3 regions of the Ruminococcus sp. RTP21204st1_B2_RTP21204_210225 genome follow, and region 2 is predicted to be linked to each of the others. Evidence: predicted binding sites of a transcription regulator. Region 2 holds the regulator's gene; each other region holds the start of a gene.

Region 1 (10,645 bases), on a different contig from region 2:
TCTATCTTTTGGCAAGATACGGCTACGGCATAGTTGTAAGAGCGTCGGAGAATTACATATCCTCGACCATGGCGCTGTTCTTTGCGCTTATACTTATGGCTATCATACTTCTGCCAAGGGCGAAGCCTTTGGAGATATTCAAGAAAAATCAAAAGGGCGCATGGGTGGTTGTGCTTACAAAGATACCGAATGTGGCAGGTCTGCTTGCGGAGAACGCTGTTATTGCGGTGAGCCTTGCGAGTGCGTCATTTATCCAGCCTATGATACTGTGTTCGCTGTTTGTTATAGCGCTCATAAGAAAAGAGCCTATCACAAAGCTGAGATTTATCGGCAGCGTTATTTGTATGGTGGGCATAATAGGATTTCAAATATGTTAAAAAACAAAACGTCGGACGTTTTCAAATTCGTCCGACGTTTTGTTGTCTGAAAGTTTACAGAAAGAAAGTGAGCGACCAGAGGTCGCCCCAACATTTTGATGTTATGTTTATCTTTCGGTATTGTACATTGCGGCAAACCAGTAATCTTCTTCAAGATAGCTTGTGTCTTTCTTGCCCCATGTAATTTTTATTTTCACAAGACAGCCGTCAATATCCTCTTTTGGAAGCTCCAGCTTTTTGGACTCCTTGGCAAGCACCTTTCCGTCATAGCTGTAGACAGTGTAAAGCACATCACCGAGCCTGTCCCCTGTGACTTCTACGGACATAGGGGTTTTAAGGGTAACATTGCCGTCCTTATCTACATCCGCCTTTACATTAAATGACGGTATAGAGGAGAGCAGATCTTCAAAGCTCTCTTCGGCGGAAAGGCTTTCGCTCTTGCCGTTGCAGTATCGTGTCTTTTCAGTGCCGGGAAGCTCATATTTGCTTCCGTCACAGGTCAGCACAACTGAACCTTTCTCCACCTTCGGGGTTATATTTATCACAAGGGCGCAAGCCAAAAAGATAACGGCGGTAAGCAGACCTACAAGTATTTTCCTTTTCATTATTATCACCAATGCTATTATATCACCTTTGGGAATAATAATCAAGGGCAGTGTTTTAGTCTTTGAGCTTTATCTCACGTTTTATCCTGCCCATTATCACAATGGCGGCGACAGTGCCTACAAGCTCGCCGAATGGAACGGCTGCCCATACTATCTTGCCTGCTGAGGAGGTAAGGGTGAGAAGATAAGCCGTGGGGAGAGGGATAACTAAAAGTCTGATAAGGGAAAGCACAAGGGAAGCTATGCCATGGTCGAGCGCCTGAAAAATTCCCTGATAGGCTATGTTTGCACCTGCAAAAAGATAGCCTAAAGTGATTATCCTTATGGCATAGGTGGCGAATATCTCCGTATCCGCTGACAGTGAGAATACATGGCATATCTGAGAAGCAAAAAGCTGCAAGCCTATAATGCCAAGGAGCATGAGTCCCAACGTGTAGAGCATACCGTATTTTATGCCTGAACGAACTCTTGTTTTGTCCCCTTTGCCGTAGTTGTATGATACAACCGGAATGATAGTGTTGTTCATGCCGAATGACGCAAAGAATACGAACTGCTGTATTTTATAATAGATACCATAGGCTGTTACGGCGGATTGACCTATCCTGTTGAGTATGACATTAAGCCCATAAGTCATGACGGACATAAGAGCCTGTATTATTATGGCAGGAATGCCTATTCTATAAATGTTTGCTATCATTTTGCTCTGAGGTATAAAATATCTCATGCCGCTTGGTATCTCTTTGTTGCACACAAAATGAAGCACGCCGCCTATGACCATTGTGAGTACCTGACCGATGACAGTGGCATATGCCGCACCTTTTACTCCCAGTTCTGGGAAAGGGCCAAGCCCGAAAATCAAAACAGGGTCAAGGACGATGTTGGCTATTGCGCCTACAAGCTGAGCAATGGTGGAATGGATAGTTTTGCCTGTCGCCTGCAAAAGCTTTTCAAATATCATTGAACCTACTGCACCGAATGACAACACACAGCATATGCCTAGATATTCGCCCCCAAGCTTTAAAGCAAGACTATCATGGGTCTGTGTTTTCAAAAATGCGTCAGTGCCGAAAAATCCGAACAGCATGAACACGATGTAGGTGCAAAGACCTATGAAAATGGCATTGCCTGCTATTTTGCCTGCACGCTCAAAATTCTTTTCTCCAAGGCTTCTGGAGAGCAAGGCGTTTATTCCAACGCCTGTGCCTACGCCTACAGCGATTATCAAAAGCTGGACAGGGTATGCAAGGGTGAGGGCGTTTACGGCATATTCGCCCATGTGCTCAACTGTATCATCTGTTATCCTGCTTACGAAATAGCTGTCAACGATATTGTAAAACGCCTGAACTATCATTGAAATTATCATAGGCAGACCCATGCTCAGCATGAGTTTCGGCATGGGTATAACGCCCATCTTGTTTTCTTTCAGAACTTCTTCGCTCATATTTTATTACCTCCCGTTTTTTGCGCATAAAAAAACAGCACAAGTCCGAATACAATCGGACTTACGCTGTCGCTGCTCATTGTTATAATTATTATACCATATATTTTTTCATATGTCCAAGGACTTTTTATACAAAAGTCAGGTCTCAAAGACCCACTTTTTTGATGATATGAAGCGTTGCAAATGTACAATAAAATATATAAAAAACTATTGACAAAATCAAAAATATAGGTTATAATAACCTCATAGTAAAAGAGAGTAGCTGGCGGAGAGATCCGTTTATGTTTGCGTCAATACGTTCCGATGAGGGACCGCTGCATATCTAAACGGCGAGACTTTTATTGATTAAATTGCCATAGGCGCAGTTTACCCAATAAACGTCTTGCCGATTTTTTATGCGTTTATTTTTCTGAGCCTATGAGAAAAGGAGGCTTTGAAGGGTATATCGGCAGCGACTACAGGAAAAAATAAAAAAAGGTGGTATTTTATGAAGCAGTATCAGAAAAAGCTTGACCAGCTTTACACTGAGTTTTCATCAGGTGAAAATGGTCTTTCAACTGAGCAGGCAGTGAAAAACTGCGAAAAGTTCGGACGAAATGTTATCACGGAGGGCAAGAAAAAGTCCATTCCAGTGATTTTTTTAGAGCAGTATAAGGACTTTCTTGTGCTTATACTCATTATTGCTGCGATAGTTTCAGCTTTCATGAAAGATGTTGAGAGCTGTGCAGTAATTCTCGTTGTTATCACAATGAACGCTATTTTGGGTACAGTTCAGACCGTCAAGGCTGAAAAGTCACTGACGAACCTTAAAAAGCTTTCTGCACCGACGGCTAAGGCGTTGCGAAACGGCGAAAAGGTAATTATCCCCTCTGAGGAGATCGCAGTGGGCGACATTCTTCTTATCGAAGCAGGCGACCAGATATGTGCAGACGGCAGGCTGATAGAATGCGCGTCTGTTCAGGTGAACGAGTCTGCGCTCACAGGCGAGAGCGTTAATATCGACAAGGATATGAGCGATATAGAGGGCGAAAAGCCTCTTGCTGAGCGTGCTAACATGGTTTATTCAGGCTCTTTTGTCACATACGGCAGAGGAAAAATGCTTGTCACTGAGGTGGGTATGGACACTGAGGTGGGCAAGATAGCTTCGCTTATCCAAAACGCATCAGAGAGAAAAACACCTCTCCAGAACACGCTTGACGAGTTCGGTAAAAAGCTTTCCATTGCTATACTTATTGTCTGTGCAGTAGTGTTCGGACTTAGTATGCTTCGTGGCGGCCAGCTTATGGATTCGTTCATGTTCGCTATCGCACTTGCTGTTGCGGCTATTCCTGAGGCTCTCAGCTCTATCGTTACTATTGTGCTTTCTTTCGGCACACAGAAAATGTCAAAGGAAAACGCTATCATAAGAAAGCTTCAAGCTGTTGAGGGCTTGGGCAGTGTTTCTGTAATATGCTCTGACAAGACCGGTACACTGACACAGAACAAGATGACAGTTAGAAAAATAATGGTAGACGGCAGGATAATCGACACTGACGCTGTTGATCTTGATGATGAAAAGGTCAAGACTATGACAAGAGCCATGATACTTTGCAACGATTCAAGCTGCAAGGACGGCGTTGAGATAGGCGACCCTACAGAAACGGCGCTTATCAATTTTGGCACAAAGCTTGGTATCGACACTGACAAGGTGAGGGAAGATCTCCCTAGAATTTCTGAGATACCATTCGATTCAGACAGAAAGCTTATGTCAACTCTGCACATTATCGACGGCGAAAAGGTGCTTTATGTAAAGGGTGCGGCTGACGTTCTTATAAACAGGATAACTTCAAGCGACGAGGAAAAGGCTGTTATAACCCAGCGTGTGGCAGAGCTTTCGGAAAAAGGTCTGCGTATACTTGCATTTGCAGAGAAAAAATTCGACAAGGATACCGTATGTCCAGAGGACGAGGACGGATTGGAGTTCGTCGGTCTTATTGCTATGATGGATCCTCCGAGAGAGGAATCAAAGGCGGCTGTTGCGGAATGCCGCAAGGCTGGCATAAAGCCAGTCATGATAACAGGCGACCATATCGTTACGGCTTCGGCTATTGCCCGTGAGATAGGTATTCTTGACGACAACTCAAAGGCTGTTGAGGGTCACGAGCTTGACGCTTATTCAGACGAAGAGCTTGTTGACTTTGTAAAGGACAAGGCTGTTTACGCTCGTGTTACACCTGAGCATAAAATAAGGATCGTAAAGGCTTGGCAGGCAAACGGCTGTATAGTTTCCATGACAGGCGACGGAGTGAACGACGCACCTGCGTTAAAGCAGGCTGATGTGGGCGTTGCAATGGGCATCACAGGAACTGAGGTTTCAAAGGACGCTGCCTCAATGGTGCTTGCAGACGATAACTTTGCAACTATAGTAAAGGCCATAAGAAACGGCAGAAACATTTACGAGAACATTAAAAAGGCTATACTCTTCCTGCTTTCGGGCAACTTTGCGGCAATTCTTGTGGTGCTTTTCAACTCACTGCTTGGACTTCCTGTTCCGTTTGCGGCAATACATTTGCTGTTTATTAATCTGCTTACAGACTCGCTTCCTGCTATCGGTTTGGGTCTTGAACCTCACTCCGAAGAGGTCATGAAACGCAAGCCAAGAAACGCAAACGAATCTATCCTCACACGTCCTTTCCTGGGCGAGATAGCATTGTATGGCGTAGTTATAGCGATAGCAGTAGCTTCGGCTTTCCTTATGGGAAACAAGACAAGCGCAGCTCTTGGTATGACGATGGCATTCGCAGTGCTTTGCTCTGCAAGATTGTTCCACGGATTCTCCTGCAAGAAAAAAGGTCCTGTTATCTTCTCAAAGGACTTTTTCAACAACAAGTTCGGTCTTATGGCGTTCGGTCTTGGAATGGTATTTTTAAACTCCGTTCTGCTCGTTCCACAACTCAAGGGACTTTTCAAGATAGCAGACATGACAGGTATGCAGTTTGCATGGATATACATTCTAAGCTTTGGCTCTATGCTCGTTATCCAGCTTATAAAGGCGGTATTCTTTACAAAGTCTGAAAAGTAAGGCTGTAGAGTTATTTCGCAAAAGTTTGATAGGCGGGCGACCTTAGGTTGCACCTACGCAATAAAAATAACCGCTCTTCGTGATGTCACGGGGAGCGGTTTTGTTTTACATATCTTCGCAAGGCAGCCAAATGCCGTCTTTTTTATGAAGTATCCTCTGATTTTCAGATCCTCTGAATTTCAGTGAGATGTTTTTCTTTTCGAGAACAAATTCGCCGTCAACGAGGTAGTCGATAAGGCTCAGCATTTCGTCTGTGTACTGTGTTCTGTATGGGGACTTTGAGCCTGCAAGCAGGTCAGTTTCAAGGGTACAGCCTGTGTAGCACCACACGTCCTTGTCGGGAAGTTCTGTTTTCACACGGCGGAGGAGTTTTGTAAGCTCAGGCTGGTTCTCAGGCTCCATAGGCTCGCCGCCAAGGAGCGTAAGTCCTTTTATATAGCCCTTTGAGAGGGCGTTAAGTATCTCGTCTGCGGTGGTATCTGTGAAAGGCTTGCCGTAGTCAAAGTTCCAAGTGTCAGGCTGAAAACAGCCCTTGCAGTGGTGTCTGCAACCTGATACGAATAGCGTGACCCTCACTCCTGATCCATTGGCGATATCGGTTTTCTTTATCTCACAATAATTCATTTTCCGCTCCTTTCATACATACAACGCAGGGCAATACGATTTTGTATTGCCCCGATAGTTATATGCTGTTTGCTGTTTTATGTCAGTAATAATGTTCATTATTTTTGGAATTTGCAGTTTTGAGTTTTTGAGTTTTCCTTGCTATAATGTTCATTTTTTTGACGAGTTTTGAGTTTTAACGGCTATAATGTTCACTTTTTTTGAAAATCGCTCAAAAAAAATTTTGGGTTTTTTGGTTAATTGTAATTTTACAGGGTTTTTTTGACGAATCACAAATGCAAAACTCTCTCCTTTATCTCCTGAGTCCTGCCCTGATTCCAGAACTGCGTGCCGATGTAGCCGCAGGTGCGCCTTGCAACGTTCAGAGTGTTCTGATCTCTGTTGCCGCAGTTCGGACACTCCCATACAAGCTTGCCGTCATCTTCTACTATCTTTATCTCACCGTCAAAACCGCACTTCTGACAGTAGTCGCTCTTTGTGTTAAGCTCTGCATACATGATGTTGTCGTAAATATGCTGCATAACTGCAAGAACAGCCTCTATGTTGTTCTGCATATTCGGCACTTCCACATAGCTGATAGCTCCTCCTGGTGAGAGAGCCTGGAACTGAGACTCGAATGTGAGCTTGTCAAATGCGTCGATGTTCTCGGTAACATGGATATGATAGCTGTTTGTGATGTAGTTTCTGTCTGTTACACCCTCGATAACACCGAAACGCTTCTGCAAACATCTTGCAAATTTGTATGTTGTGGACTCCAATGGCGTGCCGTAAAGGCTGAAATCTATGTTTGTTTCTGCTCTCCACTTTGCGCAGGCGTCATTAAGGTGCTGCATAACTTCAAGTGCAAAAGGCGTTGCTGAAGGGTCTGTGTGTGACTTGCCTGTCATGTATCTTACGCATTCGCAAAGACCTGCATAGCCAAGCGAGATAGTGGAATATCCGCCGTAAAGGAGCTTGTCGATTGTTTCGCCCTTTTTAAGTCTTGCCAATGCACCGTTCTGCCAAAGGATAGGTGCAACGTCAGATGGAGTGCCTTTAAGTCTTTCGTGACGGAGCATAAGCGCACGTCTGCAAAGCTCAAGTCTTTCATCAAGTATCTTCCAGAACTTATCCATATCCTTATATGACGAGCAGGCAACGTCCACAAGGTTTATTGTAACAACGCCCTGATTGAATCTGCCGTAATATTTAGGCTTGCCGTTTTCGTCAAGATATGTTGTAAGGAAGCTTCTGCAGCCCATGCAAGGGTAGCACTGACCATTGCCATTCTTGTCTACTTTAAGCTCCTTCATTTTCTTTTCGCTTATATAGTCAGGAACCATTCTCTTTGCGGTACACTTTGCAGCAAGCTTTGTAAGCTCCCAATATTTTGAGCCTTCTCTTATGTTGTCCTCTTCAAGGACATATATTAGCTTAGGGAACGCAGGGGTGATATAAACGCCCTTTTCGTTCTTTACGCCTTGGATACGCTGTCTGAGCATTTCCTCTATGATAGCCGCAAGGTCATCTCTTGTCTGCCCCTCAGGGACTTCGTCAAGGTACATGAAAACAGTAACGAAAGGTGCTTGACCATTTGTTGTCATAAGAGTGATGACCTGATACTGTATCATCTGAACGCCCTGAACTATCTCAGCCTTTACTCTCATTTCGGCTACCTTATTTATAGTATCCTCGTCGGCAGGGATATTAAGCTCTGCGAACTCCTTTTTTACCTCACGGCGGTATTTATCACGGGATATCTGAACGAACGGAGCAAGGTGGGAAAGTGTGATACTCTGTCCGCCATACTGTGAAGAAGCTATCTGAGCGATAGATTGTGTAGCGATATTGCAGGCTGTAGAGAAGCTGTGTGGCTTTTCTATCATGACCTCGCTTATGACAGTGCCGTTCTGGAGCATATCCTCAAGATTTACAAGACAGCAGTTGTGCATATGCTGAGCGAAATAATCGGCGTCGTGGAAATGTATCAGACCTTTTTCGTGGGCTTCAACTATATCGTCAGGAAGCAAAAATCTTCTTGTGATATCCTTGCTCACTTCACCTGCCATATAATCCCTCTGAACTGAATTGACAGTAGGGTTCTTATTGGAATTTTCCTGCTTGACTTCCTCGTTCTCGAAGTTAAGAAGAGAAAGTATCTGCTTGTCAGTAGTATTAGCCTGTCTGACGATAGAACGCTCATAGCGGTATGTGATATAATGCTTTGCCACTGTATACTTGCCGTGGCGCATGATATCGGCTTCCACCCAGTCCTGAATAGTTTCAACGTCCATAGCCCTATTCATTTCAGAGCATTTGTCCTCTATATTCTGTGCTATCTCTCCTATTTCTCCCTCAGAGAGCCTATCCTTTTCCTCCACAGTGATATTAGCTTTCGCAACGGCATTTTCTATCTTTTCCTTATCGAACGTATTCTCAGCGCCGCTTCTTTTTATTATCTTCACCTATACTCTTCCTTTCATTCTATCCTGCTCAACCACTATATATTGTGGTTGGCTGCTTTTGTCATAACATAATATTGAACATTTACTATTATACCACAATCAGAATATAAGTCAAGGGCATAGAATGATAAATAATCTACAAAAATTCCGGTTAAAAACAGAGCAGTTTGCCGAAAAAGTATTACAAATGATTACAAACACTTGATTGACAAAAAGTGTGAAAAACAATGGCATTTAAAGGGATGATAAAGGTGTGAAGCTACAAGAAACGATGTGAACATTCTGTAAAATAAGCGGAGAAATTCCATTAACTCATTGACAAAGGGGCTTGCATATGATATAATATTAGAGTTGAATGCGCCAGTAGCTCAGCTGGATAGAGTGACTGGCTACGAACCAGTAGGTCGGGGGTTCGAGTCCCTTCTGGCGCACCAATCATTTTTGATACTCACAAAGGAAAATCCACAGGATATAAAAATGTGGACTTTCCTCAGCAAGTATCTTTGAATATCCTTGCTGAGCATATATGAAAGCTTGTAGTAACAAGCTAGGATATGTTTTGTGACATTTGTTTCGTTTCGCTCTTAGACCTTGTCAAGGCAGCTGCACATTGTGGAGCTTAAGCGAATCATCTGATGTTAATTCATAGTGGCGTCGGCACATAGGCTTGCAGTTAGCTTAACTGTTACTGGCTGGCTCGTGTTCATGTTCTGAAATGTTAAGAATGCCTGATCGGCGTGATTGAACAGTAACGAACGTCATGGCTCTAAGCGACTTAAAGACAACTCAATGTCTTGTTGTGCTTGTGTTTCACATCAGTTGACCTCATCTCAATCTTATTTGAGGACTTACGATATTCGATTTTCAAGCTGCATTTTTGACGAGTTGAATCAGCAGCTAAAAGCAAAAAGAGCTTTCCAGATGTTTGACATCGTGAAAAGCCCTTGACAATCTATTTCCAACGTGCTATAATAGAGCACGAGGATAGCATTCTCTGAAAGCTCCACAGTTGCGGTAACATCTGTGCTGCTGGGCTTATAATCTCCGCCAAGAGTTTATAAGCCTTAGAGGGTGCAATTTTTTATGCCCTCTAAATTTCCTCTGTATATTAATTATACCACCATTTTGTCAATTTGTCAATACTTTTGCGGAAATTAATGGTGGGGAATATATCTTTTATATATAAATGCAAAATGACCCCTAGTGTGTCACCGTGACACACTAGGGGTATTTTCGTTATAATAATTCCACGATCCATTCAAGCCAACTTCTAATTGTTGAAGCCCTACGATAATATGTTTCGTCACTTTTCACTTTATATAGGTTACACTGTTTCATTATTGCAACAATTTCATGCTTGTTGATTTCTCCCTGACTAAACCATAAATTAAGAGTTTCTGAAAAAACCTTATGTGATAATATAGCTTCACAAAAAGCTAATTGCCTTTGTTTGTAGCTGAGTTTTAAAATGTTTTTTCCTTTTGACGTTAAGAAAAATGTAATGCTATCATTCCTTTGCTTGTCAACTAACCCAAGATAGCGAGCAGCGTCGGTATAATAATTTGTTTGCCTTTCGTCAAATGCGTAATTAATTGTAATATTATCTTTTGTCATAGGGTGTTCGTTTAATAATTCGCATAGATTTATTACTCGTTCAAAACTGTCTGCTTGTGGAAATGATATTTCAGGCTCATCAATTATCGGTACACTGTCAAGTAATTGATTGATTTCCTCAGATGTAATAGTCATATCTTCCTCCACAGAATAATTTTTCTGCTTGACAAGTGTCAGTGAACTATATTCCATTGGATCAGAAAATTGATATTCATATAAATGAAATATGCCATTGGAATACACAAGGAAAATTGGTTTGACATCTTTGTTTACACGATCTTTCCACGTCCTGAAAGGGTAGTAGAGCTGTCTTACAAGAAAATCTTTCGACAAATCTCGCTTTGCCTCAATTAGTGCAAGCTTTTGTAATCCCTCATATCCTGCATCTATCTCTATTTGAGAATTATGTACTTCAATGTTTCTTTTGTCATTGCATAGAACATCTTTGATCTCAAAATTGAAGTTACCAGATCCCATTC
Region 2 (10,645 bases):
TTTACAAGAAATGGATTTCCATTCAATTACTGATCAAATATATGGTAATACAAACACTAAACACTTTAGAGAAGTGATTGAGATATTGAGAAGAGATTATTCTTCCGATTCCGTAATATTTGGAAAAAATGTTGTTCGTTATCTTTTGATTAATCTTCGTGAAAAAAGTCTAATTGATGTAATGCCTAATAGATTCACAAAAATGCTAGCTGGTTCCCCTCTTTACCTTGCATCAGGATGTCGTCCATTTGAACGCAATCCGCTTCTAGCAAATTTACCACATAGTAAAACAGCTGAAGTTAGTATAACAAAAATACTTAGTGCATCTGGAACAGAAAAAATCAATATTCTTTTACCATATCTAAGAATAAGAAATGCGATAAATAAATCGGGTGAATTATATTTCAAAGCAAGCGAAATTGCTTCAGACAAATCCATTAACGATTATAATGAGTATTTAGTTGAGTGGGAGCAAGATCAAGGATATAGCATAGTAAATGATAGTGGCTTAGTTACAATATCTGCCTATGAAACCATTACACTTAAGATTCTACAGAGATTGTTAGATTTTACGCAAGCAGGAATTAAAGGTCAAAAAGAACTAAACGCACGATTTATAAAAGATCATTCAGCACTCTTTGACAAGGTTGATGTTTCCAAGCAAAAAGCAATTAAATATGCTTTTGTTAATTCAAGAATACTGTTGATATATGGTGCTGCTGGAACGGGTAAAACAACACTTATTAATTATATATCTAGTCTTATGCCCAAATCAAAAAAGCTTTTTCTTACTAAAACACATGCTGCCATTCAACACCTTCAAAGAAGAATTGATAATCCAGGATCAGATTCTGATTTTATTTGTATTGATAGTTTTACAAGAAGAGTTAATTTGCCAGATTATGATATTATTTTTGTAGATGAGTGCAGTACAATAGATAATCGAACGATGCTTAACTTTATTAGTAAAATTAGTTCGGATTCATTGATTGTCCTTGCAGGAGACATCAATCAAATCGAATCAATTGATTTTGGTAACTGGTTTTATTATGCTAAAGATATCATAACTACACATGGAGCTAACGTTGAATTACTTGATACTTGGCGGACTCGGGAAGAAAACTTACTGAGCCTATGGGAAGAAGTAAGGAACAATGATGTTAGGATCACCGAAAAACTCGTCATAGACGGGCCCTTTTCAAAGGAAATCGGATCAGATATTTTTACTTCTGACGTTAAAGATGAAGTTGTTTTATGCTTGAACTATGATGGGAAATTCGGGTTAAATAATATAAACAGTTATTTCCAAAATGCAAATCCAAATGGAGAAGCTATAATATGGCAAAGCTGGAGGTTTAAAAAGGGAGACAAAATTCTCTTTAATGATAACTCTCGTTTCACATATCTTTATAATAATCTTAAAGGGATCATCGTTGAAATTGAAAAGGCTGATGATCAAATAGCGTTTACTATTGATGTGGAAACAATAATTACTGAACAACAATGTAAATCAGATCAAATAGAGTACATTGACACCATAGACGAAAAAACTCGGATTAAACTCATTGTATATGCTTTCGATGAAGATGAAGTTGATGACGAGGAAAACGCTAAGAAGACTATTATACCTTTCCAGTTAGCATATGCCGTTTCGATTCATAAAGCACAAGGCTTAGAATATGATTCTGTAAAAGTTGTTATTCCGAGCGTTAATACCGAAAAAATAACAAAAGGTGTATTTTACACAGCGATAACTCGCACAAAGAAAAAACTAACCATTTACTGGAGTTCCGAAACGATGGAAGCAATTATTTCTGGTTTTTCATCTGAACATAATGGTTTTAAAAGTCTGGAAATCATAAAGAATAAATTAGTTCAGACCACTAGTTCCAGTTAAATCTAATAACGGAAGTCGTTTCTTCTATGTAAAAAGACAGATACCTCTCTTGTGGAAGTATCTGTCTTTCATTTTCATAGCTCGCTGTTTTGGTCTTAATATAGTAGTTGGGATTATACTGCTATATCAGCGCCGCACTTTCGGTCGGGGCTTTTTTTCACATGGTTTTCACTTTGCATTAAGGTCTGTTTAAGTAAGGAACGCTATAATATAGTCATAACAAAACCGAGACGGGAGGCGTTCTTGTGAACGTAAGTAATATGGCTATTCTTATTATTGCGGCTGTGCTGCTTTCTTTGCCGCTTGTTTTATCTGCTGCATTTTGTGTTGAAGAACGCTGGGGCTTTCTTTCACGAAAACATGATAAGTGGATAGACGAACATTACAGATAATAGGCAGACAGATAAGCATGAGTTGTCCGTCATACAAATACAAGCGTATTTCACAAACATACACCAAAAAAACTATAAAAATTAGTCCATTTATACATTGACTTAATCACGCAAATTCGGTATACTATTTATTGTAACGTCAGCGTGGGAAAAGTACGCAGACAGGATTAATTCTATAGTTTATAAGGGGTTTGTGAAATGACAAAGGTTGTAAAATTCGGTGGAAGCTCTCTTGCAAGTGCTGAGCAGTTCAAAAAGGTTAAGGAGATAATCACAGCGGAAAGCTCAAGAAGATTTGTTGTGCCGTCTGCTCCTGGTAAAAGATTTTCAAACGATACAAAGGTAACTGATATGCTTTACGGCTGCTATGATCTTGCTGCAAAGGGCAAGGATTTCAGCAGCGAGTTCGACGCTATCAAGGAAAGATATTACGGCATAATCAATGATTTGGGTCTTGACCTTTCTCTTGACAAGGAGTTTGAAACTATCAAGGCTTGCTTTATCGGCAAGGCGGGACGTGACTATGCGGCTTCCCGTGGCGAGTATCTTAACGGTATCGTTCTTGCTAAATATCTTGGATATAACTTTGTTGACGCTGCCGATGTTATCTATTTTAACGATCAGGGTCAGTTCGATTCTGCAAGAACAAACGAGGTGCTTCCTCAGAGATTAGCTACACTTGACAATGCAGTAATACCTGGTTTCTACGGCTCAATGCCAAACGATACTATCAAGACATTTTCAAGAGGCGGTTCTGACGTAACAGGTTCTATCGTTGCCGCAGCAGTAAACGCTGATCTTTATGAGAACTGGACAGACGTATCAGGCTTCCTGGTATGCGATCCTAGAATTATCGACAACCCACAGCCTATCACTACCATAACATATAAGGAACTGAGAGAGCTTTCTTACATGGGTGCAGGCGTACTTCATGAGGACGCTATTTTCCCTGTAAGAAAAGCAGGTATCCCAATAAACATCAAGAACACAAACAAGCCTGAGGATATGGGTACAATGATCGTTGAGTCCACATCTCAGAAGCCTGCATTCACGATCACAGGTATAGCAGGAAAGAAGGGCTTTACTGTAGTTAATATCGAAAAGGATATGATGAACGCAGAGCTTGGTTTCGGCAGAAGAGTGCTTGAAGTATTCGAGAAGAATGGTATCTGCTTTGAGCATATGCCATCAGGTATCGACACAATGTCTGTCGTTGTTCATCAGGCAGAGTTTGCTCCAAAGGAGCAGGAGATAATGTCAGGTCTGCACAGAAACTGTCACCCTGATACAATTGATATTGAAACAGACCTTGCGCTTATTGCAGTTGTGGGACGTGCAATGAAGTCAAACAGAGGTACAGCAGGCAGAATATTCTCAGCCCTTGCACACGCTCATGTAAACGTAAAGATGATAGATCAGGGCTCTAGCGAGCTTAACATCATCATCGGTGTGAATGAGGCTGATTTTGAATCTGCAATGAAGGCTATCTATACAATTTTTGTTGATACACAGCTTTAATACAATATAAAAAATATGGCGGACGGCTTAGGCTGTCCGCTTTTTTGGTGCAAAAAAAGCGTCCCGAAAATTATCGGAACGCTCTTATTTATTTCTTCTTGTCAGAAAGCTCAGTGATTATCTGAATGAACGAATCAACGTCTGAAAAGTCCTTGTAAACGGAAGCAAAACGCACATATGCAACGTGGTCAAGCTTTTTCAGACCCATAAGCACCATATCGCCTATCTCACTTGTAGTGGTCTCGGTCTGCATTTTGTTTGCAAAGGTGTTCTCTATATCGTCAACAAGGTTTTTCATATCATCAACACTGACAGGACGCTTTTTGATAGCGTTCTGAATGCCTTTTATAAGCTTCTGTCTGTCAAAAGGCTCAAACGAGCCGTCACGCTTGTATACCATAAGCTGTGGCTTTTCGACCACCTCATAAGTAGTGAAACGCTTTCCGCATTTCGGACACTCACGGCGGCGACGCTTTTTTCCCTCGCTTGGACGTGAATCTATTACTCTTGTATCTTCATAGTTGCAAAAAGGACATCTCATTATAAACACTCCTTAGTTAAGAGAAAATTTTGTGCGTGATATTGCATATATTGTGCTTTTATTAATTAATTATACCATAGATTGTGGACGATTGCAAGAGGGTATATAAAAAAAGTTGCGGTAAAGGGACTCAGCAGTTTTGCGGCAGACAAAACATAGGTACAAATGCAGGAGAGCGGTGAGCTATGAATTTTCACAAAATTGTGATATACCATATTTGTTAGTGTACAAAAAAACAGACAGCAGAAGCCGTCTGTTTGTGTTTGATATATTACTTGTTAAGATATTCGAGATTTTTTCTGATAAGATCGCATCTCTGCTTTACGCAGTCAACAGAACGCAGTGGGTCTGACGGAGTGTTGAATGTGTAATCCATAAGCTTGTCGATAGTTGTTGCCGCAACGTGAAGTCTTGTGTCTGATGAAGCGTAGTAAATATACACGTCACCGTTTTCACGAACGATCGCGCCGTTTGTGAACGCAACGTTTGATACGTCACCCACTCTTTCACTGCCGTGTGGTGCAATGAAAAGTCCTGACGGCGAAGCGATTAGCTTAGAAGGGTCTTTAAGGTCAGTTGCGAATACATAAATTACGTATCTAAGACCTGCGGCTGTGTTTCTTACGCCATGTGCAATGTGTATCCAACCCTTTGGTGTCTTGATAGGCACTGCGCCTGCACCGTTCTTTACCTCTGTGATTGTGTGATACTGCCTTGGTGAGATAACAACTTCATCTGTGCAGATAACAGGGTTTGTGATGTCTTCGCAAAGACCGAAGCATACTCCTCCGCCTGAGCCAGTTTCGATAAAATCGTCCTGTGGACGTGTGTAGAATGCGTACTTTCCGTCAACGAACTCAGGGTGAAGTACAACGTTTCTCTGCTGTGGTGACTTGGACTTGAGATTAGGAAGTCTTTCCCATGTCTTAAGATCCTTTGTCCTTACGATTCCGGCCTGAGCTGTAGCGGCGGAAAGATCGTTTGAAGTCTTGTCCTTGCTCTCTGAGCAGAATACACCATATATCCAGCCGTCCTCATGCTGTGTTAATCTCATATCGTATACGTTTGTTTCCTCCGGTTCAGTGTCAGGAAGCTGAACAGGGAAGTCCCAGAAACGGAAACCGTCAACAGGGCTGTCGCTCTCTGCTACTGCAAAAAATGACTTTCTGTCATTGCCCTCAACTCTTGCAACAAGGTAATACTTGCCGTTGAGATAAATAGCGCCTGAGTTCAGTACTGCGTTTATGCCCAATCTCTCCATGAAGTATGGATTTGTCTCAGGGTTCATGTCATATTTCCAGATAATAGGTGCGTGCGCGGCTGTCAGAACAGGGTAAACGTATCTGTCATAAATTCCGTTATAGCTGTCGGACACAATGTTTTTTCTGTTGATGAGAGCCTCGTATTCGGCTGTCACCCTTGCTTTGTTTCTTTCAAAATCTGTCATATCAAGCAATTTCCTTTCGGTAAAAAATCTTCTTAAACAAGTATACTATAATAATTCGCTAATTACAAGTACCACTGAAAACATCAAACGATTACATGAAAAAAGTTTTACGAACTGCATAAATGCTGTACATATTTTGCTGTTTTGGTTAATGTTTTCTACAAAAAGCTCTTGTATCTGTTGTATATTCATTCAAAACGGGCATATTGAATATTTGAACTTTATGCGCATATTTTAAACGATACCGATTGTAATATTGCGCTTTAACAATACATATGGATTTTATTGTGCAAAGTGTACAATGAAATTGCTGATAATTGTGCTATAATGGTGATTGACAATAGCTTTATATGTGTTGTATAATTATAGCAAGATTTAATATATGAACTCATCAACTACATACGGACAGCTTTGATGCTAAAATATTGAATTATGGAGGAATATTTTATGAATTACAAAAAGTACATAGCGGCTGTAATGGCTTTGTCAATGGCAACAGGAGTAGCGGGTTGCGGAAGCTCATCAAACTCTTCAAGCAATGCGGAGGACGATTTTTCTGCAACAGAGAACGTTGCGGTAGCTGACACGGAATCTATCGAGGCTATCCCTGAGGGTGCTGAAAAAGAGATACTTTATCTCGGTGAGGGCGACCTTAACCCTACTAAGGGCAGTCCTGAGAAGAGCACAGAGCTTCAGCTTTTTGAGAGCAAGGGCGGAAAGATAAGATTCCAGCAGACTTCAAATGAGGACAGATTTGATAATCTTGCTGCTGCTATCACAGCTAACAAGGACATTCCTGATATATTCAAGTATGAGTGGCTTGCATTCCCTTCACAGGTAGTAAAGGATATGTATCAGCCTATCGACAGCATAGTTGATTTCAGCCAGCCTTTGTGGTCTGCAACAAAGGATACAGCAGATCAGTTCATGCTCAATGGAAAGCACTATGTTGCGCCTCTTGGCTATTCTGCTTCTGCTATGCTCTGCTATGATAAGGATATCATTGACGCAGAGGGCCTTGACGATCCATATGAGCTTTATGTAAACAATGAGTGGACTTGGAAGAATTGGGAGGATATCATGTCCTCATATGTTGGCAACGCACCGGCTGATACTGAGCGTTACGGTGTAAACGGCTTCTTTAGAGCGCACGTTGTTCAGCAGACAGGCAAGCGTCTTGTAAACTATGATCCTGCAACAAACGAGTTTTCAAGCAATCTTAACGACCCTGATATAGAAAAGGCTCAGAACTTCCTTTATAATATGATGAAGGACGGACTTATCCTCAACGGCTGGGTAGGCTCTGCAAGAGATTGCTTCAATCAGAACTGCTTGTTCTATGCAATGGGCGAGTGGGCTTATACAGGCAACCAGACTCCAAAGGAGGGCGAGAACTGGGGCGTTGTTCCTATTCCTCAGTATGACGATAATCAGCAGAAGATAACAACTTCTGATATGACAGCTTTCATGTGGGTAAAAGGCTCAACAAGAAGCGAAGCTGTTAAGTGCTGGTTCGAGTGCGTAAGAGCCTCAAAGACAGATCCTAAGTATGAGCAGACAAACAAGGACAAGTTCATGGAGAACAACCCTAATTGGACAGACGAGATGTATGATGTGAAAATGGACGTTGTTTCTGACGATTACCTTATGCTCTTTGACTATGCTTACGGTATATCTTCCGCTCTCGGCGACAGAAAGCAGTTTGACGGAAACCAGTGCCTTGTTGACGCACTCTACAGTGATGCTTCAAATGTTAATGAAGAGGGTGTACAGTCCACATGGACGCAGGTTCGTGAGAAGTATTCTGCAACTGTAGATTCCGAGATCAAGGAACTCAACCAGAAGATCGCAAGCCTTAAATCATAATAAATAACTCCTGATAAAAAATAACGCAGGCTGTAAAAAGTCTGCGTTATTTTTATGCGTATTTTAGAATAGCCCAAGACCTAAAGCTGTGCGGACTGTGATGAAGATAAGCCCGGCAAAGGCGAGTATGGTAACAGGTGCGGTGAGATAGATGACTATCTTTTGGCCTTGTGAAACGTCAGGGCAGAAGTTTATGAGCCTGAAGCTGTCACGATGATACCTAAGCTCTTTTACAAAAAGCACAAGACCAGCTATCATAAGACCGAAAGAGAGAAGAGCGACAGCAATTATTATCATTGGTGCTGTGCCTGTGATCTGACCTTTTTCAAGGTCTGCGGCAAACTTGTCAAAGTCTATCGAACCAAGTGCGACGCTTTGAATTGCTCCGATAGTGTTCATGGTGAAGTGAAGTATCAGAGACGGGAAGATAGATCCTGTTTTTGCAACCATAAAGCAAGCACACATTCCCATAACAGCCGCATAGAGTATCTGCTGATAGCTTCCATGCCAAAGACCGAATGTCAGCCCCACCATTATAATGCCTGTGAGCTGACCACACTTTTCGGCATTTCTGAAAAGCGTACCTCTGAACATAAGCTCCTCAAAAAACGGTGCAAGCACTGACATTGCCAGCACGCTCGTTACGCCGCCCAGGGCAGTGCCGCTTGAAGTGAAGTCAACGCCTTTAAGGCTCGTTCCAGAAGCTTTCTGCACATATGAGAAAATAAATGTGTTGATATAATTTGAGGCATAGATAAGTCCGAATGATATGACAATCCACTTTGCTACCCATTTTGCAGGCATTGAAGACTTTCTGAAACAGGCTGTTATTTTAAGTCCCTCTTTTTTGCCACTCACAAGTCTGAATACCACAAGAACTATTGGCACAACTACTAGATACTGTATGCAGTAGCTTACAAGCTGAGCGATATCCTCATAGTAGGCTGACTTTCCTGCGATATGGTACACCGCCAAGTCGCCAAGTCTTATAAGTGCGATATCAAGCATATAGAAAATTATCACCATAAGTGAATTTACGTTTGAGGTTTTGCGTATAAGTTTTATTGTATCGTTATTCATTTTATGATCTCCATATTTGCGTTATGTGTTTTACAAGAAAATTATATCACAGGTGGAGTTTTGTGTCAATCGAAACGTTGTAATAATAGTGAGGAATGAGGAGTGAGGAATGAGGAATTATGGTATCGCCTGCGGCGATGATTATTTTATATGAAAAAAGACCGCCCTATGATGAGCGGTCTTATATGTACTATGAAATTAGAGCTTAACTATCTCGCCGTACTGCTCTCTGCCTGCGCCTACAGCGTTTGACTCGTCTGTATCAATGTGCATAGCAAGAGCGAACTTGTCGCTTACTCTGATAACAGTGTCGCAGAGGATAGCTGTTCTTTCTGCAGACTCTATCTTTACTGCAACGATATCCTTATCCTTTACGCCGAATGTTTCAGCGTCAGCAGGTGTCATATGGATATGTCTTTTAGCAACGATAACGCCCTCAGAACACTCAACTTCGCCACATGGGCCAACAAGCTTGCAAGCGCCTGAGCCTGCTGTGTCGCCTGACTCTCTGATAGGAGCGGCAACGCCGATAGAACGTGCGTCTGTAGCTGAAAGCTCGATCTGGTCTGCTTTTCTTACAGGACCGAGGATAGATACGTTTGCAAGCTCTTTCTTAGGACCTACAACTGTAACTCTCTCCTCACAAGCAAACTGACCAGGCTGTGAAAGATCTTTCTTCTTTGTAAGTGTTGCACCCTTTCCGAACAGTATCTCAAGAGTTTCCTGAGTAACGTGAACGTGACGTGCAGATGTTTCAACGATAAACTTTGGCATGATGAACATTCCTTTCAATTATTGTATTTACATTTCTATTTTACTACTATTTTCGCCACAGGTCAAGGGGTAATTTAACTTTGGGTAACAAATTTTTTGTCATGCTGATCAAAAAACAGCGGCTGCCGTTTGAGACAACCGCTGTGTGCAGTTAAGAGATCAGTTATTTCTTGTGTTTTTTCTTTATTCCCATTGCCGCACCGCCGCTTATCAACAGCATTGCAAGCCAAAGGCTCATACCACTGCCGCTTCCGGTCTGTGGATTTTTCTGCTCGCTCTTAGGCTTATCAGCCGTGGAGCTGTCTGCCTTGATTTCGCTTGAATCGCCTTTCGTCTTATCTGGCTTTGAGCTATCTTTTTTGTCATCACTTGGAGTGTCTTTCAGCTTATCTGTAATAGTGTCTGCCTTTTGTATCTCCTTTGTGCCGCCTTTGTCACCAAAATACTTGCCGCATTCTTCACAGTACCAATACTCGATATTTCCCTCTTTGTCATGTGTTGCGTCAACTTTATCTATATGTGTGAGCTTTCCATGATTGTTCGGGTCGATATCGCCGTATTCACTGCCGCAGATATTGCAGGTGGCTTTCTTTGTGCAGGTCGCCTTGCCGCCGGAATGTGTACACTTGTATCCACACTCTGTACATTCGCCTGCGTTCCATTCGTGGGGTTCTCTCTCGATAGTCACCTCGCCGCAGCAATCATATTTTTTCTCGTGTTCTTTGCTGTCAAAGTCCCAAACAGGTTTGCCTGTATGATTTGTCGGGTCAAGGTCGCCGTATTCTTTATTACAGAATTTGCACTTTGCTTTTTCAGTACAAGTCGCAGTGCCGCCCACATGGTTTTTCAGCACGGTTACTTCTTTTTCACCTGTGATGACAAAACCGTCTTTGAGTTTTGCCGAAGCGTAAACCGTCATTGTTCCGCTCTCAAGATCTGATGCACTTACCTTTGCGGTGTAAAGATCGTCTTTTTCGGTAAACGCCAATTCCGTACCGTCGCCTGCAAATCTGAAGCCTGCTGTCACGTCAGTACAGCCCTCAGGCAGAGCAAATGTAAATTCATAATCACCTAAAGGACAGGTCTCGTCAGTTCCGTTTATGGATATCTTCAAAATAGTTGATTTTTTC
Region 3 (10,645 bases), on a different contig from region 2:
TGCGGAGGTCTTTTGGTATAAATAAAAGCGAGTTTCAACATCATGAAACTCGCTTTTTTATGTTCAATATGGTTCAACGACTACTGCTCTGCCCTCTTTCAAGGACCTTTGTACATCAATAAAACGCTGATTTTTGCTGCCCATGAATTTAAGCTCAAGACTTCGTTGTGACAGTATAAAAGGGCCGTCAACAAGATAATCAAGCTGACTAAGAAGCTCCATATAGCCGTTTTCAGCGTTAGCGTTTGCAATTAGATATTCATAAGTATAGCCCGTGAATGATATCACATTCAGTGAAAAGCCATGGAACGCTTTTATCCTTCCTGCAAGTTCTGCTAACGGTTTGCACTGACAGAAAGGCTCACCGCCACTGAACGTCACTCCGTCAAGAAGCGGGTCTTTTATTATCTCATTGTAAAGCTGGTCTGTATCAACGACAATGCCACCGTTAAAATCATGTGTCTGCGGATTGTGACAACCCTCACAGCCGTGTGGACAGCCCTGCGTAAAAATAGTGAACCTAAAACCCGGTCCGTCTACGATAGATTCACCGACAGTGCCAGCTATCCTAAGTTCCATGGCTAATTGTCACCCTCACAGCAGGCTTTTGCACGAGGTATCCTCTCATGTATCACCTTGCTGTGTTCAGCCTCAGAACGTCCACACTTCGGGCATTTGTCACCTATTATTCCCGTATATCCGCAAACAGGATCACGGTCAACAGGGTGGTTTATTGAGCCGTAGCCTATGCCAACTTCTTTCATATATCTTACGACTTTCTCGAATGCAGAAAGATTGTTCAGCGGATCGCCGTCAAGCTCGATATAGCTTATATGGCCTGCATTTGTAAGAGCATGGTAAGGAGCTTCTATTTTAAGTTTCTCAAACGCTGTTATCGGATAGTAAACAGGTACATGGAAAGAATTAGTATAATATTCTCTGTCCGTAACTCCTGCTATCTCACCATAACGTTCTCTATCCATTTTAACAAATCTGCCAGAAAGTCCCTCAGCAGGTGTTGCAAGCAACGAGAAGTTAAGACCAGTACGCTTTGTTTCCTCGTCCATTCTTGCTCTCATACGTGAGATTATCTCCAAGCCAAGCTCTCTTGCTTCTTCACTTTCACCATGGTGCTTTCCAGTAAGCACTTTAAGACACTCAGCAAGACCGATAAAGCCCACTGAAAGTGTGCCATGCTTTAGCACTTCTTCAAGCGTATCGTCAGCCGTAAGCTTCTCTGAATCGAGCCATATGCCCTGACCCATGAGGAACGGATAATTTCTCACACGCTTTGAACACTGTATCTTAAATCTGTGCATAAGCTGGTCGATACAAAGATCCATAAGCTCATCAAGGCTGTCAAAGAAAGCACCGATATTACGCTGTGCTTTTATGCCAAGTCTAGGAAGATTAATGGTAGTAAAAGAGAGATTTCCTCTTCCTGTCACTATCTCACGAGTAGGGTCATATGCGTTACCGATAACTCTTGTGCGGCAACCCATGTAAGCTATCTCAGTGTCAGGATTGCCCTCCTTGTAATACTGTAGATTGAAAGGAGCGTCGATAAATGAAAAATTCGGGAAAAGACGCTTCGCTGATACACGGCAGGCGAGCTTGAAAAGGTCATAGTTCGGGTCATCAGGATCAAAGTTCACGCCCTCTTTTATCTTGAAAATATGTATAGGGAAAATAGGCGTTTCACCATTGCCAAGTCCTGCTTCCTCTGCAAGAAGAATATTCTTTATAACAAGTCTGCCCTCGATAGAAGTATCAGTACCATAATTTATGGAGCTGAAAGGCGTTTGAGCGCCTGCACGGGAGTTCATGGTATTAAGATTATGGATAAGCGCTTCCATTGCCTGATATGTGGCTCTGTCAGTTTCTTTCAAAGAGTTTTTATATGCAAAACTCTGTATCTTCTTCACTATAGGTGCGTCAACAAAATTCACAAGAAACTGTGCTTCAGCCTCTTGATAGCCGTTATCATTGGCGAGAGTGATCTTTAAACCCTGCTCATCAAGCATTTCAGTTATTTTCTTTGCAATGCTCTGAGCATCAGAAACTTCACCAAGGAGAGCAAGCCCCCTGCCGATATTGTCACGATAGCGGTGTCTGAATGTCTTCCTTACGCCCTCAGCCATATCATAATCGAACTTCGGAAGAGATTGACCACCATGCTGGTCGTTCTGATTGGATTGTATCGCAATGCAGGCAAGCGCCGCATAGCTTTGTATATCATTTGGTGTACGCAAAAAGCCATGACCTGTAGAAAAACCCTTATCAAAAAGCTTTGTAAGGTCTATCTGAGTGCAAGTGGTAGTCAGTGTATAAAAATCAAGATCATGAATGTGGATATCGCCCTCCTGATGAGCCTTTGAATGTTCAGGAGCGAGGACATACATCTCGTTGAACTCTTTCGCACCCACAGATCCGTATTTAAGCATTGTACCCATTGCGGTATCGCCGTCTATATTAGCATTCTCACGCTTCAAATCGTTATCTTTCGCTGATTGGAAAGTAAGATCCTCATAAACTTTCATAAGACGGGTATTCATTTCTCTTGCACGAGTTCTGTTTGAGCGGTAGAGTATATAACTTTTTGCAGTATCAGCCATGCCCTCCTCAATAAGAACACGCTCAACGCAATCCTGAATCTCTTCAACAGTAGGCATATCAAGGTGTTTTTCCATAAGCTTATCAACAACTTTACCCGAAAGCTCCAAAGCTTCCTCATAGTTATCCTTGCCCACAGACTGAGCCGCCTTGTATATAGCGCCAGCTATTTTCTCAATATTGAAAGTTACAGTACGTCCGTCACGCTTTTTTATCTTGATTATCACAATACCGCCTCCGATTTTCCCGATTTATCCTTATATTTTTTATATTCTCACAACTCGCACCGCAAATCACAACATATTGTATAAAAAGCAGCGCTTAATACAAGTATATAGTATAAGTGACGCAAAGTCAAGGCGTTATACAACAAAATGTGACTTTGTTATTTGTATTAAATGCACAAAGCCACATTTTCGTCAGATATTGATTTTAGGCGTCAAGTAAAATGCTTTTAGCTGTAATGTAGTCGAACTTTACGATGTATAATACAAAATAGTTTAGTTCTTGATGCTGTAAAGTGAGCTAACTTGTCATCTCATGCGTCTTCGAATGTTGTTCCATGCCTCTTAAATGTCGTAAATAGGCGAATTCAGCAAGTACGTAAAGCACTTTAACTTGTCGAATTTTTAAATTTTGCACTATGCCGCTGAACTGCTCTCAGCACTCTCGTAAGTGTAATCGTGAGTAACTACAGAGCTGCCTGTTTCATTTTCAAGTACCTCTTCGAGAGTAGTATTCATCATGTAGGCACAGAAAGATATCAGCATTACAAAAAAACTCACTATCAACACAATATCCAATCTATAACCATTTTTCTTCTTTTTGTTATCGTTCATAAGATCTTCTCCAAAATATGATTTTAATACCATTATACTATATCCATCTGCCTTTTTCAAGCCAAAATGACAAAATCGCAGATATTTTTATACCATACACACTGCCATGTGATAGATGCACAAAAGACAATTTCTTTTATTGTTTAATTTTTGTTTTTACCCCTTGCAAAAAAGCCGCATATAGTGTATAATAAATATTATATTGCTTGACGTTCACTAGGCGACAAGCGCTTGTATTAACTAAGATACAGGCAATTTGATTTAACAGAAATGAGGCTTTTATATGTGCGGTTTTGTTGGATTTACAAATAAAATCAATGACGCTTCCATAGTTCTTGGAAAAATGATGGATAGAATAAAACATAGAGGTCCTGACTCTGACGGAAAATATGTTGACGAGCAGATCGCAATGGGTTTCCGCCGACTTTCGATCATCGACCTTTCAGATCAAGGTAGCCAGCCTATCTTCAATGAAGATAAGTCGTTGGTACTTACATTCAACGGTGAGATATACAACTACAAGGATCTCCGTGAGGAGCTTGTAGCGTCTGGTCACAAGTTCTATACACAGACCGACTCAGAGGTGCTTATCCACGGTTATGAGCAGTGGGGCGAGGATATGCTCGACAAGCTGAGAGGTATGTTTGCATTCGTTATCTTCAACAAGAATACAAATGAGGTTTTCGGTGCAAGAGATTTCTTCGGTATCAAGCCTCTTTATTACGCAAAAATGGGCGAAACTCTTATGTGGGGTTCTGAGATAAAGAGTTTTCTTGACCACCCTCATTTCAAGAAGGAACTTAACACAGACGTTCTTGAAACTTATCTCACATTCCAGTATTCTCCTACAACAGAAACTTTCTTCAAAAATGTTTACAAACTCCCTGCCGCTCACTGCTTTACATACAAGAACGGCGAGATGAACGTAAGAAGATATTGGGAAGTTAAATTCCACGCTGACAATGGCCCTGCTCTTGAAGATTGGGTGAATAGGATATCTGACACTTTCAAGAACTCTGTTGAGGTACACAAGTTTGCTGACGTTGAGGTAGGTTCTTTCCTTTCAAGCGGTGTTGACTCAAGCTATGTTGCCGCTGTTGCCAACGTTGACAAGACCTTTACTGTGGGCTTTGGCGAGGACGAGAAATACAACGAGATAGGCTATGCTAAGGAATTTTCAAAGTATATCCATAAGGAGAACTTCTCCAAGGTCATTTCTCCTGAGGAATACTGGAACAGCCTTTCAAAAATACAGTATCACATGGACGAACCTCTCGCAGACCCTGCGGCTGTGGCTCTGTTCTTCGTATGTCAAATAGCTTCTGAAAAGGTCAAGGCAGTGCTTTCAGGCGAGGGTGCAGACGAGATATTCGGCGGATACAACATCTATCACAACCCTGCTGATATGGCAAGCTACTTCAAGATACCAAGACCTATCAGAAAGGCTGTTGGTGCAGTTGCAGAAAAGCTGCCTCACAAGCACGGCATAAACTATCTTATAAGAGGCTCTAAGGACCTTGACGAGAGATTTATTGGTAACGCATACATCTTCTCTGAGAAAGAGCGCAAGGACATTCTGAGCATAAAAACAAACGCTCCTGACGCTATGGCTATCACAAAGCCGTTCTACGATAAGGTAAGAGATCAGGATCAGGTAACACAGATGCAGTACATTGACCTGCACCTTTGGATGACAGGTGATATTCTTCTTAAGGCGGATAAAATGAGCATGGCTCACTCCCTAGAGCTTCGTGTACCGTTCCTTGACAGAAAGGTAATGGAACTTGCAGAGCAGATACCTGTAAAGGACAGAGTTACTGAAACTGAAACGAAGTATGCAATGCGTCTTGCTGCACTTCAGGCTTGCCCTCCACAGACAGCTAAGAAAAAGAAGCTCGGCTTCCCTGTTCCTATCAGGGTATGGCTCAAAGAAGATAAGTATTATAACATAGTAAAGGATAAGTTTACTTCTCCTCAGTCGGCACAGTTCTTCCACACAGATAAGCTTGTACAGCTTCTTGACGATCACCGTGCAGGCAAGTATGACTATTCAAGAAAAATCTGGACAGTGTTCTCATTCCTTGTTTGGTATGATGTTTATTTCAGCGACAACGTATAATTACACAAATAGTAAAAGCGGTTACCTCCAGCGGGTTACCGCTTTTACTGTAAATTTTTTTATATAACTATCTTTTAGAAATACTTTTTTCTTTATGTAGTAGCATCAACATGTATATATTAGGATACAGCTAGTATAATATGGTACGGTCAATGTAAAATCATTGAAGATTAAAGGTAAAAAAGCAAAAATATTGTGTCTTAGCTATTGTAAATTTTAAAATAATATGTTATAATAAATCTTAAATAAATGAGAGGAACAGGGGGTATCATATGACAATGGCTACACTCAAAATAGTTTTCTGGGCTTTAGCTTTCGTGTTCTTTGTTGTATGCGAGGTCGCAACAGGAACGGCACTTGTGTCTATATGGCTTGCTATAGCAGCGCTTATTGCGATGTTTTGTGCTATAGCTAAGCTTTCTTTCCTTACACAGTGCATCGTATTCGTCGTAAGCTCAATCATACTTCTTTTGCTTACAAGACCTGTGGTCAAGAAGCTCCAGAACAAGCCAGTTGCAACAAATTACGAGCTTGATGTGGGAAAAACTGCAATAGTTATTGAGCCTATAGATAACTCTGTGAACAAAGGCAGGGTCACTCTTGAGGGCACGGATTGGGCAGCAAGAACTGAGGACGGCTCAAAGATCACAGAAGGCACACCAGTGAAGGTCGTGCGTATTGACGGTGCAAAGCTGATAGTTTCAGAAGAAAAGTAACAGCTTACATAAACTTATTTTTAGGAGGCATATAATGGAACCTGGAATTTATATCGTACTTGCTATCATCGTATTGCTTATAATCATTGTTATCAGCAACATCAAGATAGTACCGCAGGCATATGTATTTGTAGTTGAAAGACTTGGAGCTTTTCATGCGGCATGGGGAACGGGACTTCACGTAAAAGTACCTTTTATCGACCGAGTTGCAAAAAGAGTATCTATCAAGGAGCAGGTAGTTGACTTCAAGCCACAGTCAGTTATCACAAAGGATAACGTAACAATGCAGATAGACACTGTTGTGTTCTTCCAGATAACAAACGCAATGCAGTTCACATACGGCGTTGAGAGACCTATCTCAGCTATTGAAAATCTGACGGCAACAACACTCAGAAACATTGTTGGTGACCTTGATCTTGAGGCTACGCTCACTTCCCGTGACATTATCAACACAAGGATCACAGCAATTCTTGATGAAGCCACAGATAGGTGGGGCATCAAGGTGCAGAGAGTTGAGCTTAAGAATATTCTTCCGCCAAGAGAAATTCAGGACGCAATGGAAAAGCAGATGAAAGCTGACCGTGAAAGACGTGAAAAGGTCATTCAGGCAGAGGCTGAGAAGAAATCTCAGGTGCTTGTTGCAGAGGGTGAGAAAGAATCTAAGATACTCAGAGCACAGGCAGACAAGGAGTCACAGATACTTGCAGCCGAAGCTGAGAAGCAGTCTATGATACTTCGTGCAGACGCTGTCAAGGAGCAGAAGATACTTGAGGCAGAAGGTGAAGCGCAAGCTATCGACATGGTACAGAAGGCGATTGCCGAGAGTATCGTCAAGCTGAATGCTGCTAACCCTAACGAGCAGGTAATCCAGCTCAAGAGCCTTGAAGCATTTGCTAAGGCAGCAGACGGCAAGGCTACAAAGATTATTATACCAAGTGAGATACAGGGTATTGCAGGTCTTGCAACAGGACTTAAAGAAGTCATGACAGACGTTAAGAAGCCACAGTAAAACGCATATAGTTAATCCCCTCCAAGGCAAATGCTTTGGAGGGGATATTTTTTTTCATTTTCAAATAATAATTCAAAAGTTAGGCTTTCAGGTTACATCATTTACCTGTAAAAGCCGTAAATACAACTCGTACAAAGGCAGAAGAAGTTCTCCTACATCCATAGGACTAACAAACGCATGAACAGGGTATTCGCCTTTTAACAGTTTCATTAACTCATGTATATTTTTTAGTTTATATCGTATTTAGTTATAGTATCCTTATAAGCCATATACTGATATTCTCCTCTCAATTTAAACGCGTGACTTTCACTTCAGACAATTTAACGGTATCCGAAATTGCTTCAGAAACACCACCGGGAATTCAAAAAGAATTTGCTCCAGATTCATTGGTCTGAAATTACCAATTGTATAGAAACGACGCAGGAATACTTGCGTCCTTCAAGGAGTTTCTGTGCAAGATAACGGAAAATTGGCAAGTTAGACGTACACAAAGCCGTTAGGCGGTAGTTGTGCGGTGTCGCCCTAAAGATCTGAATTACAAATTGATTACCAAGGTCTTAAACTTTGAATTCGTTTAACAAAAGTTCCGTCGTCAGGTGAAAACACAAATCTGAATCCGTTGAAATCATTTACAATTAATTCACCATCAATATAATTAATCATTACATACGGCGAAATAAACTTATATTCCGGACATACCCTTTCTTTATTCTGAATTCGCCAGATAATATTTCCTTCCATATCAACAGCATATACGTTGTCGATTTCATCAGATTTTGCAGACGCATCCAGTTCATTTAATTGTACAATTATCCTATCATCAAATAAAACAAAAGAATAAATGTTATGTTCAAAATAAACGGCAGAGTTATTAAAATATAGATTATTCTGATTAATTTCTACTATAAAATCTTTATCTAAGTCTGATCTTTGAAAAGGCTTATTATTTTTTTCAATAATATTACCTACCATATCAACAGCATATAAATCTCCGATTTCTAGCTGTACAATTATCTTTTGTTTTAAAATTATTACAGACTTAACATTATAATCAAAGCAAACATCATAACTATTTATATGAATCCATTTTTCAGATATTATCATTCTTAATACCATACTATATTCCTCATTATGATAACAATCTTTCATTGTAAAACTCCTCTATTCTTATTGGAACTATTACCAATCACGCCCACTTTCATCTCTTCCCACTATATGCCCGTCATTAAGATCAAAAATGTATCTTCCGCCCCACCAATCATTTAACTGAAGAAGATTAGTTTCTTTCCTGACATACATACCAACATATGAGGTTAATTTTTTATTTTCATATTCCCTTGATAAGTATTTTCTGCTTTGAACACGCCAACCTATTGTTCCGTCAAAGTTTACCGAATAGACGTTATCATATTCATTTTTTATGCAACTATCCAGTAAGATCAATATTTGAGATTTTAAAATTAAAACTTGTTCAATTTTGTACGGAAAAGTTACTTTATTAGAATTAATGTAAAGAGTTTTTCCATTCGTTTCAACTATCGGTAACATAAAATCTTCTCCTTTTATAGTGGTCTGAAATTGCCAAATGAATTAAAATATTGACCCATTAAATCAAATTGTAATCCCCCTCCCAAACCCCATTCTGGAACTTCATTTGCTATACCAAAACGTACCTCTGTACCAGCCGGTAGTTCTACATCACAAATATGTGTTGGCTCATATGGTAATGCAAACTTATCTTTAATTTGCTTTGAAGACAATCCTTGAATCTCTTCATAGTTCATTACCCACTGGCCCTTTGCACTTGTTATGTTTTCAGTATACACTCTAACAAACGTGGTATCTTCAGTTAATTCGATAGTTGTTACATTAGTTCCCGGCTTATAAGAGGGATTTGTATATCCATTTTGTTTTAAAATTTCATTTACGTTTTCAGCTGAATTAAAATCAATTACATCAGAGCATGCCCAAGAAGGAATATCATCATATTTTGACATCAAAACAAAAAATTCATCACTCTGCTTTGAAGCAGTTTTTATGAACGATTCAGCTGCATAATCGTCAAGATTCTTAACCGCCCTTACAAGATCATCGCCGCCCCAAATGTTGCGACCGCCAGTATGGTTTGTTTTGCTATGTATGTCCTGATCTACAAAATGATCATATTAGTCAGGTGTATTTTAAATCATTATAAATAAGGTTCACCTGTCTTTTAGTAAAATCCCCCCTTAATTGATCTTGAAAATCATCTATCTCAAAAAAAGGAATACCGGTATAATCACTATTTTCAAACAGATCAGATTTAATTGTGTCATAAAAAAGCTTTTTATCCTCGGTTTTACATTTGACCGAAATTCCCCAAAAACCCTGACAACCCTCACAAGCAATCATAAACGCACGCTCATCATTTTTGCTTTTGTAAAAAATAAATTTCTCATCACCTTTAAAATAATGATTTGGAAAAGACTTGCGTTTTTCTTTTCTGTCAAAAACAAAACCCATGGTTTTACAAAGTGCATTCGTTATCGGTTCAACAAATTTCTCCGCAACTGCAAAAGAATAAGCAGACATATCTTCATATGGCTCTAAATAATCATTCATAAGTGCTATCCTTTCTATTATTTCCAATACACATTAACAACTATTCCGGGGTATGCTCTATTGAATTGTTTAATAACGCTTCGGCAGCTTGAGCAAGGTTCAAGTTCAGTAAATATATTTATAGCTCCAGTGAAGAAACTTTAGCCCAAGTAACTGTTCCAGCACCAAGCTTTCAAGTTAAGAAGAAACATACCCCGAAGCAAAGCGATAAGTATTTAGGTGTTATCGTCATCCGAATAAGATTTTTCTATTGTATTTAAAAAATATAAAATTTTCCGCCTTTACATTTACAAGCTTGAGGTAAAACTGATTTTAAATTTTCTATTCTTTCACTCATATATTTAAGATCTATTCCCGATAAATTCTCAGTAGCCCAAGCCCCTAATGCATTTAATTCTGACATAATAATATTTAAATCGCCCACATCAAAATCGCATCCATCTTTAAACAGTTTAACTTTGGATTCACATATTGCCTTAACCCAATAACGTTGATAGAAAACCTCAGATGATATATTTTCACTGAAAATAAGTTCAGTGTTTTTATCATTAATATCTCCACTATATCGATATAAACCAACAGACACTACTATCAACCTCCATAGACAGCTGAAAAATTATAATCTGGATAAAGAATTCTAAGTTGTTCCAGACAATCCTCAACGGCTATTCTCAATTCAGGTGTATCTGCATTAATTCTAAATACGTAACTCCTGACATCTTTTAACTCACTAGATAAAAAACTATAT

What was found. The regulator NrdR, encoded in region 2, represses ribonucleotide reductase genes. The targets are predictions, from matches to a motif close to CACNANATNTNGTG.
Region 1: a site for NrdR is predicted at 8,586-8,599, ahead of nrdD (anaerobic ribonucleoside-triphosphate reductase). Genes of this name have one in related genera too.
Region 3: a site for NrdR is predicted at 2,908-2,921, ahead of AB5123_RS11425 (anaerobic ribonucleoside triphosphate reductase). Genes of this name have one in related genera too.

Annotation. Positions count from the first base shown of each region.
Region 1 is NZ_JBCPGA010000042.1:3,751-14,395, reverse strand. Features, by position in the region: gene AB5123_RS11795 (hypothetical protein) at 1-377, shown strand, start outside; gene AB5123_RS11790 (hypothetical protein) at 485-982, opposite strand; gene AB5123_RS11785 (MATE family efflux transporter) at 1,038-2,423, opposite strand; gene AB5123_RS11780 (cation-translocating P-type ATPase) at 2,911-5,484, shown strand; gene nrdG (anaerobic ribonucleoside-triphosphate reductase activating protein) at 5,590-6,108, opposite strand; gene nrdD (anaerobic ribonucleoside-triphosphate reductase) at 6,378-8,552, opposite strand; tRNA gene AB5123_RS11765 (tRNA-Arg) at 8,910-8,986, shown strand; gene AB5123_RS11760 (transcriptional regulator) at 9,789-10,645, opposite strand, start outside.
Region 2 is NZ_JBCPGA010000010.1:45,491-56,135, forward strand. Features, by position in the region: gene AB5123_RS05725 (ATP-dependent RecD-like DNA helicase) at 1-1,897, shown strand, start outside; gene AB5123_RS05730 (hypothetical protein) at 2,143-2,289, shown strand; gene AB5123_RS05735 (aspartate kinase) at 2,488-3,807, shown strand; gene nrdR (transcriptional regulator NrdR) at 3,896-4,348, opposite strand; gene AB5123_RS05745 (glycosidase) at 4,620-5,795, opposite strand; gene AB5123_RS05750 (extracellular solute-binding protein) at 6,243-7,661, shown strand; gene AB5123_RS05755 (CPBP family intramembrane glutamic endopeptidase) at 7,725-8,741, opposite strand; gene pduL (phosphate propanoyltransferase) at 8,940-9,515, opposite strand; gene AB5123_RS05765 (NPXTG-anchored protein) at 9,679-10,645, opposite strand, start outside.
Region 3 is NZ_JBCPGA010000039.1:10,129-20,773, forward strand. Features, by position in the region: gene nrdG (anaerobic ribonucleoside-triphosphate reductase activating protein) at 64-579, opposite strand; gene AB5123_RS11425 (anaerobic ribonucleoside triphosphate reductase) at 582-2,840, opposite strand; gene AB5123_RS11430 (hypothetical protein) at 3,255-3,452, opposite strand; gene asnB (asparagine synthase (glutamine-hydrolyzing)) at 3,736-5,571, shown strand; gene AB5123_RS11440 (NfeD family protein) at 5,844-6,287, shown strand; gene AB5123_RS11445 (SPFH domain-containing protein) at 6,322-7,296, shown strand; gene AB5123_RS11450 (hypothetical protein) at 7,843-8,445, opposite strand; gene AB5123_RS11455 (hypothetical protein) at 8,476-8,844, opposite strand; gene AB5123_RS11460 (hypothetical protein) at 8,859-9,293, opposite strand; gene AB5123_RS11465 (hypothetical protein) at 9,466-9,897, opposite strand; gene AB5123_RS11470 (deaminase domain-containing protein) at 9,915-10,019, opposite strand; gene AB5123_RS11475 (hypothetical protein) at 10,154-10,483, opposite strand; gene AB5123_RS11480 (hypothetical protein) at 10,489-10,645, opposite strand, start outside.